DNA from 4 places in the Bacillus sp. LH1 genome. Region 3 is predicted to be linked to each of the others. Evidence: riboswitches for the same ligand, from Rfam matches in the RefSeq annotation. Region 3 holds a riboswitch; each other region holds the start of a gene.

Region 1 (3,210 bases), 2.2 Mb from region 3:
TATGCCAATTATGAAAGACTGATTATAGGAAAGAAAGTCGTTCATATTCAGTCTATTGGAGAAGTGAAAACAAGCCAACAACTACCAAGAAACAAAAAACCATCCAATCCAAGAGTTACCTTTGATGGTCGTCACTGGTGGATTAGTGTAGGATTCCAAGAAGACTTTGAATTCCAAGAACTAACGAACGAGTTGATTGGTGTGGATGTTGGGTTAAAAGAGTTGTTTGTAGCTTCTAATGGTATGAAAGAACGAAATATAAACAAAGATGCCAAGGTTAAAAAGCTTTTGAAAAGGAAAAAGTCAGCACAAAGAGATATGTCTAGGCGATTTAAAAAAGGTGTAAAAATTCAATCTGCCGGATATGAAAAAGCGAAAGCTGAGCACCTGCGGTTATCTAGGAAAATTACGAATATCCGAAATAACCATATCCATCAAGCAACAGCTAAATTGGTGAAAACCAAACCAATGAGGATTGTTGTGGAAGACTTATCTATCTCAAACCTGTTAAAAAACAAAAAGCTATCGAAAGCATTTTCATTTCAAAAATTAAACTTCTTCTTTCAATGTTTGTCATACAAGTGCGAGAAGTACGGCATTGCGTATGTAAAAGCTGATAAATGGTTCGCCTCAAGCAAGATTTGCTCATGTTGCGGCGTAAAATACGACCATTCAGTTCAACCAGAAGGACAGTGGAGTTTAAAGATTCGTGAATGGCGTTGTGCTTCATGCAATAGCCATCACGATAGGGATGTAAATGCTGCGATAAATTTATCAAGATGGGTAAAATAAATGCTTGATAATAGGAGGTAACGATACTGCCTCGTGTGGAGTGTTATACCCCTCGTCCCTTCGGGGTTGCGAGAACACGATGAAGCACTAACTCGTGTAAATTTGATTGAATTGTATAGATTTAGTTAAGTTTATCGTATCGGAAGTTCATTCAATTATCAGATTGCCACTACATGCGCAAAAATTTATCGAGAAAACAAGCGTTATCACAATTAACAGCTCATATAGAACGTCACGGAGATGTGTATGATCGCACGACATCAAGACAATTGTGGGAACGAAAAATATCGAAACGTTTACGCTGGTTTATGGAAATGAATCTTGAGGAAACGAAAGGGCTATTAAAAGATATTTTAGCAGCAAAACGAAAAATTATTATTTCACTTCCAAGTACAAAACAAGTGGATAAGCGAGTATGGCAAGCGTTAATGCGTACAAATGCGCAAATAACAGTGTATAGTGACGGACCAGTTCCACTGAAAAATGTAAAGTTACAAAGACAAAATAAAGCATTCCCGTTCCTAGTAATCGATGATGAAATCTTCTGGGCAGGCGCACCGCTTACATCTCAAATGATGTTTGAAGGTAGTACGGAATTTCCGTACGTATGTGCAAGACTGCAAGCACCTGAGACAATTGGTGTATTAAAAGGATTTTTAGATATTCGGTAAATTCGGATAGGAATTCCTTGACTTTTACTTGGAATGAACTTAGAATAAAAAATAATTTAATATAATTTTATGAAAATTCTTATCACGAGAGGTGGAGGGACTGGCCCTATGATACCTCGGCAGCGGATTCGTTATGAATACTGTGCCAATTCCAGCAAGGTAACTTGAAAGATAAGAAAGAAGCTCATTTTGACTGTATATACAGAAGCCTCTTTCTATCTTTTAGAAAGAGGCTTTTTTACGTGAAAATAAAAGGAGGAAGAACAATGGGAGCGACAGGAGTAGCGTCACAAAGAAAAACAATTGAAGAGAGTATCGAAAGAAATAAGGAAAAGTACATAGAAACAAGTCATGATATTCATGCGAATCCGGAGATTGGAAACCAAGAGTTTTACGCATCAAGAACGTTAAGTTTATTACTAGGTAGTGCAGGGTTTCAGTTACAGCACAATATAGCTGGACATGAAACGGGATTTATCGCGCGAAAAAGCTCTGGAAAACAAGGACCGGCAATTGCATTTTTAGCGGAGTACGACGCTTTACCAGGACTCGGTCATGCGTGTGGTCACAATTTAATCGGCACAATTAGTGTTGCAGCAGCAATTGCATTATCAGAAACACTTGAAGAAATTGGCGGAGAAGTTGTCGTGTTTGGTACGCCAGCAGAAGAAGGCGGGCCAAATGGTAGCGCGAAATCAAGTTATGTAAAGGCAGGTTTATTTAAAGACATTGATGCGGCGCTTATGATTCATCCGAGCGGAAAAACAGCGACAACGAGTCCTTCACTAGCAGTCGATCCACTTGATTTTCATTTTTACGGAAAAACAGCTCACGCTGCAGCTTCGCCAGAAGAAGGGATTAACGCATTAGATGCGGTTATTCAGCTCTATAACGGTATTAATGCACTTCGCCAACAACTTCCGTCAGACGTGAGAATTCATGGCGTCATTACAGAAGGAGGAAAAGCACCTAACATTATTCCTGACTACGCTGCAGCAAGGTTCTTCATCCGTGCAGCAACGCGAAAAAGATGTGCAGAAGTAACAGAAAAAGTAAAAAATATTGCTGAGGGAGCAGCGTTAGCAACAGGTGCGAAAGTAAAAATCCATCAATTCCAAAATGAAATCGATGAATTACTCGTAACAAAAACATATAACGATATTGTAGCGGAAGAACTAGAACTATTAGGTGAAGATGTAAATCGTACAGAAAGAGTAGGAATCGGTTCAACCGACGCAGGAAACGTAAGTCAAGTCGTACCGACAATTCATCCGTACATTAAAATCGGACCAGATGATTTAATTGCACATACGAATGAATTTAGAGAAGCAGCACGTTCAGAACTTGGAGATAAAGCATTAATTACATCGGCAAAAGCATTAGCAAATACGGCGTATCGATTAATTACGGAAGAAGGGTTGTTAGAGAAGGTGAAGGAGGAGTTTAGAGAGGCGCAGAGGAATCAAGGGTAAGGGGATTAAGGTACTTTTTTCGAATAGAGATCTAATTAATAAGTAGAGATATAAAAAAGAACATTGAAAATCAATGTTCTTTTTTTTGTTACTAATCATTGATTCTGTTGGATTTTCTCATAAAGGAAAAGCTTGTACTGTTAGCGGAGGATAATACGTATCCCTTTATTAGAACGACAATTTCTCCTCAAACTCACTCTTTAAAACAATTAAAGGAGATGACAAGCCAAATTGCATTAAGGAGTCTAAAAATGTAGCGAGAGAATCCATCGAAT
Region 2 (3,210 bases), 1.1 Mb from region 3:
ACATAATTCGGGAGGCCTGCATTTGGGTATGCTGATAAATAGCCATTTTGAGGAATCGATATCATTTTGAAAGCTTCCGTCATATGAAGCGGCCCTAGTTGACAATTCAATCCAACAACATTTGCACCGTAATCTATAAGTTGCTTTAATATTTCATTGACATCATTTCCATTTTGAGTCGTACCTGCTTCATGTAACGCTAATTGCGCAACAATTGGAATATCCGTTTGCTTACGCAATACTTTAACGGCATGAAGTAATTCAAATTCATCGTAAAAAGTTTCTAATAGTAATCCATCAACCTGTTCTTCTAGTAAAGCCCCTGCCTGTTCAAGTAACATAAACTCTCTTTCCATATCAGTCGTTGTAACAGCTCCGATATGTTTCATACCACCAATTGTTCCTAAAATTGCATTTTTATCTGTCACAGATGCTTTCGCCAGTTTTACTGCCGCTCTATTAATTTCTGTAACTTGATTTTCTAAACCATACATACGTAATTTCGCCTCATTTGCTCCATACGTATTCGTTTGAATTACATCTGCTCCAGCAGCTACATATTGTTTATGAATCGATATAATTAAGTCTGGATCAGATACATTCAATTCTTCAAAGCTACTTTGCAAACCATGTGAATGCAATAACGTCCCAACCGCACCATCACCTATTACAATTCCTTTTGATAATAAATCTAGTAATTTCACGACTCTCCCTCATTTCTATCAATATAAAAACCCCCTCTTCACTTTGAAGAGGGGGACATAATCGTTCCTCCTCTTATTATGCAAAACATTCGTTTTGCAGGTATTAGCACCGTTTCAAACATTTCGTTTGAAGGTTGCCGGGTTTCACAGGGCCTTTCCCTCCACCGCTCTCAATAAGAGTTGTCTTTATTATTTTATTTATGTAGCTAAAAGGAAATGCGTTCCCCTTTTAACAATGTTTGTTAATTTTTTAATAAATTTAGCATGCACAAAAGTAAAAGTCAATGACACTTGCGGAAAAATAAAAATTATTTAAAATAAAGTTGCAATTCAGTTATATTTTATTGTAAAGTTAAAAACATAATAAAAATTTCATACGAACATTCTTATCTAGAGAGGTAGAGGGACTGGCCCTGTGACGCCTCAGCAACCATTAACATTTTGTTAATAAGGTGCTAATTCCAGCAAATTGTGAAAGATTTGACAGATGAGAAGAAGACTCTATTCAAACCGAAAGCCTTCTTCTTAGAAGGCTTTTTTTATTTTATATTCACTTAATGTTTCAATTTAAAAAGGAGGAATTTTCATATGTCAACAATCGAAACAAAACTAGCACAAATCGGAAATCGCAGTGAAACTACAACCGGAACGGTTAATCCACCAGTTTATTTCTCAACCGCTTATCGTCACGAAGGAATTGGTAAATCTACTGGCTTTGACTATTCACGAACTGGCAATCCAACTCGAGGTCTTTTAGAACAGGCGATCGCAGACTTAGAATATGGCGAACAAGGTTATGCCTGTAGTTCAGGGATGGCGGCTGTTCTCCTCGTCCTTTCTCTATTCCGCTCTGGAGACGAACTTATTGTATCTGAAGATTTATACGGGGGAACGTATCGATTATTTTCTGAGCATGAAAAAAAGTGGAATGTTCGATGTAGATACGTAAATACACAGTCTATTAAACAAATTGAGCAAGCTATCACAACTGAAACGAAGGCTATTTTCATAGAAACTCCAACTAATCCATTAATGCAAGTTACTGATATTGCTGCTGTCGCAACTGTAGCGAAAAGGAACGGACTACTCCTTATTGTAGACAACACTTTCTACACACCTTATATACAGCAACCATTAACAGAAGGTGCTGACATTGTACTTCATAGCGCAACGAAATATTTAGGGGGACATAACGATGTACTAAGCGGGCTTGTCGTTGCAAAAGGAAAGGAACTTTGCGAGGAAATCGCTCATTATCATAATGCATCAGGTGCAGTTTTAAGCCCATTTGACTCATGGTTATTAATTCGCGGTATGAAAACGTTAGCGCTTCGCATGAGGCAACATGAAGAAAATGCGAAAGCAGTTGTTGCGTATTTAAATGATGAAGACGGGGTGACAGATGTATTTTATCCAGGAAGAGGCGGCATGATCTCATTCCGCCTTAAAGATGAAGCTTGGATTAATCCATTCTTACAATCTTTATCCTTAATTACATTTGCCGAAAGTCTTGGTGGTGTAGAAAGTTTAATGACTTATCCAGCAACGCAAACACATGCTGATATTCCTGAAGAAATTAGAACAGCAAACGGCGTATGCAATCGTCTTCTTCGATTCTCAGTTGGCATTGAAAATAGTAACGATTTAATTCAAGACTTAAAGCAAGCAATTAAACTCGTAAAAGAAGGTGTAAGAATATGAGCTATTCTATAGATACACTCTTACTACACAACCAATATAAACACGACTCGCAAACAGGCGCTGTGAACGTTCCTATTTATAACACATCAACTTTTCACCAGTTTGATGTAGATACGTTCGGAAAATATGACTATAGCAGGTCAGGAAATCCAACTCGTGAAGCTCTTGAAGATATCATTGCTTTATTAGAAGGCGGAACAAAAGGATTCGCCTTTGCATCAGGCATTGCAGCGATTTCCACTGCATTCCTCCTTCTTTCACAAGGTGATCACGTACTCATTTCAGAAGATGTGTACGGAGGCACTTACCGAGTGATAACTGAGGTACTCTCCCGTTACGGTGTTTCACATACATTTGTTGATATGACCAATTTAGAAGAAATAAAACAAAACATTAAACCAAATACAAAGCTCTTTTATGTAGAAACACCTTCTAACCCACTTTTAAAAGTGACAGATATTCGCGAGGTTTCTAAACTCGCAAAATCTATTGGGGCTCTTACTTTTGTTGATAATACATTTTTGACACCACTATTCCAAAAACCACTTGAACTTGGAGCTGATGTCGTTCTTCATAGTGCTACAAAATTTATTGCTGGTCATAGTGATGTTACTGCCGGATTAGCAGTAGTAAAAGATTCAGAACTCGCTCAAAAGCTTGGATTTTTACAAAATGCATTCGGTGCTATTTTAGGACCTCAAGATTGTTCTCTCGTACTTCGCGGTCTAAAAACATTGCATGTACGCCTCGAACATTCAGCTAAAAATGCCAATAAAATCGCACATTATTTACAAGAGCACTCTAA
Region 3 (3,210 bases):
GAAGTAGTATCCAAAAAGATAAATGGCTCCATTCAACAACTAATTCTTTTAATTGATGTTCCCCTGAAAATAATGTGTACGGAAGAAAGGTTCCCGCAATTCCTAATAAAATACCACCGATAATTCCGAGTGTCAGCTTGTATTCTCTAAAAGGGTGAATTAACTTTTCTAATGTGAATTCTAACTTGAAATAAAAGAAACCAACTATAGCACCGATACTAGCAAGTGGAAGAAATGCAATCCATTCATTGAAAGAAAGTGTACCTTCTCCGAAATCAACAATAAAGGATCCACGATTATCAAGTTTACTCAGTAGTAAATAAACAGAAAAACCTGCGAAAGTAGTAGCTAAGTATACAATCGCTTTTTTTCCTTTAGAAAAAGCAGCAATTTCTTCCCCCTCATTTTCATTTGGTGCTAAATAACCGAATAATGGTGCGTTAAAAATGACACTTAAAGTAGCGCCAATTCCGATCTCGGTTAGCTCATTCATACCCTTTAAGGCAAATTTAAAGCGATCCCCTACCCATGTGCACAGTCCGCCTATAATTCCAACTAGTGCGGCTTCTGGACCAAGACTAGCACCGAAAATTAAAACAATAATCGCTGTTAAAGTAGCCCGATGGACAAAGCGATATTCGATTCGACCAGTTTTTTTATATTCAGCCATTACTTCAGGCATAAGGCGTGGGTATGTACCGAAATGTTTTTGTGATAGACCAACAAGGACCCCGCCAATTATTGTTACGCAAAGGGTGTAATAAGAGGGAAAAGAGAGAACTTCAGGCAAGTATCCCCAAATAAAGTGGATTCCAATATTTATTGTGACTAAAAATAACCAGACTGTAGCTCCTACTATAGATCCTAGAAGAATGCCATATAGAGCAAGTATGTAATGCATATCTTTTTTATTTGTCATGTTATACCTCCGTTATGTAAATCTTAGTAGGGAAAAAAGTGAAATATACTAGTGAAAAATGGATTGAATATATATAGTATCTTTTTGAGAAGATGGCCTATTCAACATATAGGCTAACTTTTGGGGAATTTGAATTTATAGGTTAAATTACTTATTTAATTTTATAGACTGATTTGAGGTTTTTAAAGGTCTTTTTTGAAATAGACTAGAATATATTTCTTTTGTTGCTTTATATGAAACTGTTAACATTTATTTTAGAACATTCAGAAAAACTGTTTGACATTAGGAAATTATTGCTATAAAATCAACGGTAATTGTATAGTCTTATCAAGAAAAGGTGGAGGGACAGGCCCGATGAAACCTTGGCAACAGCCGTATAACGGAATTGTGCCAAATCCTGCAGGTAGTAATCCTGAGAGATAAGAAAGAGCCTTTAGAGCGTGTTTTCAAACTGCTCCTTTCTTGTTTTCAGGAAAGGGGCAGTTTTTTATTTTGTATAAAAGAAAGGAGAATGAGAGATGGGAGAATCATGGGGAAAAGGAACAATTTGTGTGCAAGGTGGCTATACGCCAAAGAATGGTGAACCACGTGTTTTACCACTTTATCAAAGCACAACGTATAAATACGATACTTCGGATGATTTAGCAGCTCTATTTAACTTAGAGGCAGAAGGATATATTTATACACGTATTGGAAACCCTACTTTAGCAGCATTTGAGCAGAAGTTATCAGATTTAGAAGGCGGTGTAGGAGCTGTTGCAACGGCTTCTGGGCAAGCAGCTATTATGCTCGCAGTTTTAAATATTTGTAGTAGTGGGGATCATTTACTTTGCTCTTCAACTGTTTACGGGGGAACGTTTAATTTATTTGGGGTGAGTTTACGTAAGCTTGGCATTGATGTTACGTTCTTTAATCCAAATTTAACGGCAGATGAAATTACGGCACTTGCTAACGATAAGACGAAACTTATCTATGCAGAATCATTAGGAAATCCAGCGATGAATGTTTTAAATTTCAAAGAATTTTCAGCTGCCGCTAAAGAATTAGAGGTACCTTTTATCGTTGATAATACATTAGCAACTCCTTATTTATGCCAAGCGTTTGAATATGGGGCAAATATTATTGTTCATTCTACGACGAAGTATATCGATGGGCATGCGAGCTCTTTAGGCGGTATTGTAATTGACGGTGGAAACTTTGATTGGACAAATGGAAAATATCCTGAGCTTGTTGAACCAGATCCAAGTTATCACGGTGTAAGTTACGTTCAAAACTTTGGTGCAGCAGCATATATTGTGAAAGCACGTGTTCAACTATTAAGAGATTATGGAAATTGTATGAGCCCATTCAATGCATATATTAGCAATATTGGCTTAGAGACTTTGCATTTACGAATGGAGCGTCATAGCGAAAATGCTCTGGCAGTTGCTAAGTGGCTTGCTAATCATGAACGTATTGAATGGGTGAATTATCCAGGCTTAGATAGTAATGAAAATTACTCATTAGCACAACAGTACTTGAAAAAAGGTGCTAGTGGTGTTTTAACTTTCGGTATTAAAGGCGGATTAGAAGCAGCAAAAGAATTTATCGCAAATGTAAAACTAGCAACTCTTGTAACGCACGTAGCTGATGCACGAACTTGCGTTATACATCCTGCTAGTACGACGCATAGACAATTAAATGCTGAAGATCAGCGTTTAGCGGGTGTTACATCTGATTTAATTCGTTTATCGGTTGGTATAGAAGATGTTTCTGATATTATTGCAGATTTGGAAGCAGCTCTAGTTGGAGGCAAAACACATGCCGATCATAATTGATAAAGATTTACCGGCTCGCAAAGTGTTGCAAAAAGAAAATATTTTTGTAATGACGAAGGAGCGGGCAGAAACACAAGATATACGTGCTTTAAAAATTGCTATATTAAATTTAATGCCAACGAAGCAAGACACAGAGGCGCAATTACTTCGCTTAATTGGAAACACACCGTTACAATTAGATGTTCATTTGCTTCATATGGAATCACATCTATCGCGTAATGTAACGCAAGAACATTTAACAAGCTTTTATAAAACGTTTCGTGATATTGAAAATGAAAAGTTTGATGGGCTCATTATTACAGGAGCGCCAGTGGAGACCCTTGCTTTTGAAGAGGTAGATTATTGGGAAGAGCTTAAACATATTATGGAGTATTCAAAAACGAATGTAACATCTACGCTCCATATTTGCTGGGGGGCACAGGCTGGCTTGTACTATCATTATGGTGTTCCAAAGTATCCCCTTAAGGAAAAAAT
Region 4 (3,210 bases), 870 kb from region 3:
TCTGATAAACGATGAGAAACTAAAAGGATGCCAATTCCTTTTGATGTTAAATCTTTTAATAGTTTCCCAAAGGTTTCAACTTCTTTTGGTCCAAGAGAAGAAGTAGGTTCATCTAATAAAAGGTAATTTGTATTGTTAGATAAAGCTCTTGCGATAAGAAGTAATTGTTTTTCATGTAATGAACAGTTTGAAACATCTTCCGAAACATTTAAATTTACCTGTACAGTTTGCAAATGTTGTTTAGCAAGTGCGACTAATTTGGACTTTGAAAATAGTACTTTATTTTGCATTGCTAAATGATCGATTAGTACATTTTCTAATACAGATAATCCGGGAATAAGTCCGTGATCTACTTCTTGTGTTACGAAAGAAATGCCATGTTTTTTTGCATCGCGCGGTGAAGTAAAGGAAACAGACTGAGTATCAATTTTTATATCGCCAACAACTGGTTGAATTTCACCAGTTGCTATTTTTAGTAAAGTACTTTTTCCTGCACCGTTCATGCCTAGTAAAGCGTGTACTTTTCCTTTTTGAATATGAATAGAAACATCTTCTAGAACAGGTGTAGCGACATGATAAGAATGTGTAATGTTTTGAAGAGAGAACGTCATCATTTTTTCTCCTTCTCTAATTTTTTCATCCAAGGGGAATATGCATCTTTTGAGTCTCCCCAACCGTTTATATATTTTGATAACTGATCCATTGTTATATTTTCTTTTGGTAAACTACTTTTCTTTACTAAATAAGGTTCTAGTGAATAAATATCTGGCGTTTGTTCACCAGCAATTTTTTTGTATAAAAATCGTACTTGAACCTTACCTACTTCAGCTGGATCAGTTGCAGCTGTAGCAGTCCAAGGTGAGTTTTCTTTTTGCATGAGTTGTAAATCCTCATTACTTAAGTCAATGCCATATACTTTTATATCTGTACGACCAGCTTGTTCAAGTGCTTTAACAGTCCCTTTAGCAAACTCATCCCACGAAGCGAAAATAGCTTGTAAATCGCCTTTTTTCGGATATTTCTTTAGTAAAGCTTCTACTTGTGTTTGTGTATCGAGTGGCGTGTTATTACTAGCAGTACCGAATCTTGCGACTTCTTTTATATTTGGATACCGTTTATAAAAAGCATCAATGATAACATTGCGACGTTCCATTGGAGCAAATCCGCCGACCCATACAACTGCGATATTTCCTTGTCCATTCAAATCTTCCGCTAACGTTTTTAATGATTTCCATGCAAGACTATAGTCATCTTGATCAATAATTGTCACACCTGGCAAGCGTAGATCGTTATCGAACGCAACTACGGGAATGTTCGCTTGTAACGCTTTTTCTACTCCAGGTTTTAGTGCTTCAGAACGGCCATGATCAATTAAAATACCATCCACTTTTGAGTTAATAGCAGTATCTAAATTTGCAGCCATTTTTGCTAAATCGTTATCAGAATTGTAGACTTGTACACTGCCGCCAAATAGCTCAACTTGTTTTTTGACACCCTCAATATATTGAGAGGAAAAAGTTCCGATGGACATTTGCATAATTAATGCGATTTTTAATGGCTTCTTCATTTGGCTTGGAATTTCTGTTTGTAATTGATTTTCTACCGTTGTAGTCGCCTTTCTCACAGTTTGTTGCTTTTGTGAAGAGATAGTATCTTGTTCATTTGTACAAGCTGCTAATGTAAATAAGAGAAAAATAAGTACGATGGAACATAATTTTTTCATAAAAAAATCCCTCCTAAACTAAAAAGAGAGAGGAGGGAGTGAAAATAAAAAACGCCTTTTCATATAGAAAAGACGCCTTATCATATTACTCTTATCTTTCAACACAATGTGTTGTAAGAATTAGCACCGTGCCCATAAATGGGTCGGTTGCCGGGCTTCGTAGGGCTCATCCCTCCACCTGCTCTTGATAAGACATCCGATATTTAACTATTTTGAATTATTCCACAAACGAATGGTATTGTCAAACAGTATTTATAAAAAAATCCCTCAGGAAGAGGGATTTTAATGTGGTAAGAATATCAATTGATAAGCAAACAAAATTCCAAATACATATACAAGTGGGTGAACAGCACGGAATTTACCTTTTGCCACTTTCATAAGTGGGTATGAAATAAATCCAAGTGCGATACCTGTTGCGATACTTGATGTAAGTGGCATGCTTAAGATTACTAAGAATGCTGGGAATGCTTCATCAAATGCGTCCCAATCGATGTGGCGAACTGAACCCATCATAAGACTACCAACGATAATTAATGAGGGTGCAGTAATAGCTGATACACCAGAAACAGCACTTACTAATGGGCCGAAGAATGCTGCTAGTGCGAATAGAACCGCTACTGTAACAGTTGTTAAACCAGTACGACCACCAGCTGCAACACCAGCAGATGATTCAATGTAAGCTGTTGATGGTGTCGTTCCGAACATAGAACCAATAGTTGCTGAGAATGAGTCAGATAGAAGAGCTCGTCCTGCTTTTGGAAGCTTTCCGTCTTTCATAAATCCACCTTGTTGTGCAACGCCAAGTAATGTACCTGTTGTATCGAATAGTGTAACAAGGAAGAATGAGAATACAACGCCGTATAATCCGTAGTTAATTACGTCAGATACAGCAGTAATTGGATTTGAAACGATAATTCCTTCTGGTAAACCAGGCATTGATGTAACACCGTTTGAGAATGATAATTGTCCCGTGAAGAAAGCGATAATACCAGTTAATAGCATCCCGATAAATAGTGCGCCATTTACATTTAAAGACATAAGGACAATTGTAATTCCAAGTCCAGCTAATGCTAGTAGTACTGGAGCAGAGTGAAGATCACCAAGTCCAACTAAGTTTGCATCATTTTTTGTAACGATACCTGTTAAACGTAAACCGATAAAGGCGATAAATAGCCCGATACCAGCAGTAATTGCATGTTTTAAGTTTTCAGGAATTGCTTCCATTAATTTTGTACGGAAAGATGTAAATGATAGCAAAATTAAAATCATACCTGCTACGAATACAGCAGAGAATGCAATTGCGAAAGTCATGCCTTCATGCGCTTTTACAACAGAGTAAGAGAAGTAAGCATTTAATCCCATACCTGGCGCGATTGCGATTGGTAAGTTTGTAAAGATTGCCATAAATAATGTTCCGACAACAGCAGCGATAATTGTTGCTGTAAATGCTTGTTCAAATGGAACACCTGCATCTCCAAGGATAACAG

What was found. Region 3 has a riboswitch for S-adenosylmethionine ahead of ACX9TM_RS27285 (bifunctional O-acetylhomoserine aminocarboxypropyltransferase/cysteine synthase). Riboswitches for the same ligand answer to the same signal wherever they lie in the genome.
Region 1: linked by a shared signal. The riboswitch ahead of ACX9TM_RS16005 (M20 family metallopeptidase) and the one ahead of ACX9TM_RS27285 (bifunctional O-acetylhomoserine aminocarboxypropyltransferase/cysteine synthase) in region 3 are both predicted to bind S-adenosylmethionine.
Region 2: linked by a shared signal. The riboswitch ahead of metI (cystathionine gamma-synthase/O-acetylhomoserine thiolyase) and the one ahead of ACX9TM_RS27285 (bifunctional O-acetylhomoserine aminocarboxypropyltransferase/cysteine synthase) in region 3 are both predicted to bind S-adenosylmethionine.
Region 4: linked by a shared signal. The riboswitch ahead of ACX9TM_RS04020 (sugar ABC transporter substrate-binding protein) and the one ahead of ACX9TM_RS27285 (bifunctional O-acetylhomoserine aminocarboxypropyltransferase/cysteine synthase) in region 3 are both predicted to bind S-adenosylmethionine.

The regions. Positions count from the first base shown of each region.
Region 1 covers NZ_CM175007.1:3,099,261-3,102,470, reverse strand. The annotation lists gene ACX9TM_RS16015 (RNA-guided endonuclease InsQ/TnpB family protein) at 1-792, shown strand, start outside; partial or broken gene ACX9TM_RS16010 (phospholipase D-like domain-containing protein) at 936-1,463, shown strand; SAM riboswitch class I at 1,540-1,641, shown strand; gene ACX9TM_RS16005 (M20 family metallopeptidase) at 1,730-2,935, shown strand; gene ACX9TM_RS16000 (Lrp/AsnC family transcriptional regulator) at 3,104-3,210, opposite strand, start outside.
Region 2 covers NZ_CM175007.1:4,154,898-4,158,107, forward strand. The annotation lists gene ACX9TM_RS21515 (bifunctional homocysteine S-methyltransferase/methylenetetrahydrofolate reductase) at 1-704, opposite strand, end outside; SAM riboswitch class I at 775-884, opposite strand; SAM riboswitch class I at 1,088-1,198, shown strand; gene metI (cystathionine gamma-synthase/O-acetylhomoserine thiolyase) at 1,293-2,405, shown strand; gene metC (cystathionine beta-lyase) at 2,402-3,210, shown strand, end outside.
Region 3 covers NZ_CM175007.1:5,278,735-5,281,944, reverse strand. The annotation lists gene ACX9TM_RS27290 (chloride channel protein) at 1-919, opposite strand, end outside; SAM riboswitch class I at 1,241-1,345, shown strand; gene ACX9TM_RS27285 (bifunctional O-acetylhomoserine aminocarboxypropyltransferase/cysteine synthase) at 1,438-2,736, shown strand; gene metA (homoserine O-acetyltransferase MetA) at 2,720-3,210, shown strand, end outside.
Region 4 covers NZ_CM175007.1:779,403-782,612, forward strand. The annotation lists gene ACX9TM_RS04015 (sugar ABC transporter ATP-binding protein) at 1-614, opposite strand, end outside; gene ACX9TM_RS04020 (sugar ABC transporter substrate-binding protein) at 611-1,723, opposite strand; SAM riboswitch class I at 1,812-1,917, opposite strand; gene ACX9TM_RS04025 (NCS2 family permease) at 2,006-3,210, opposite strand, start outside.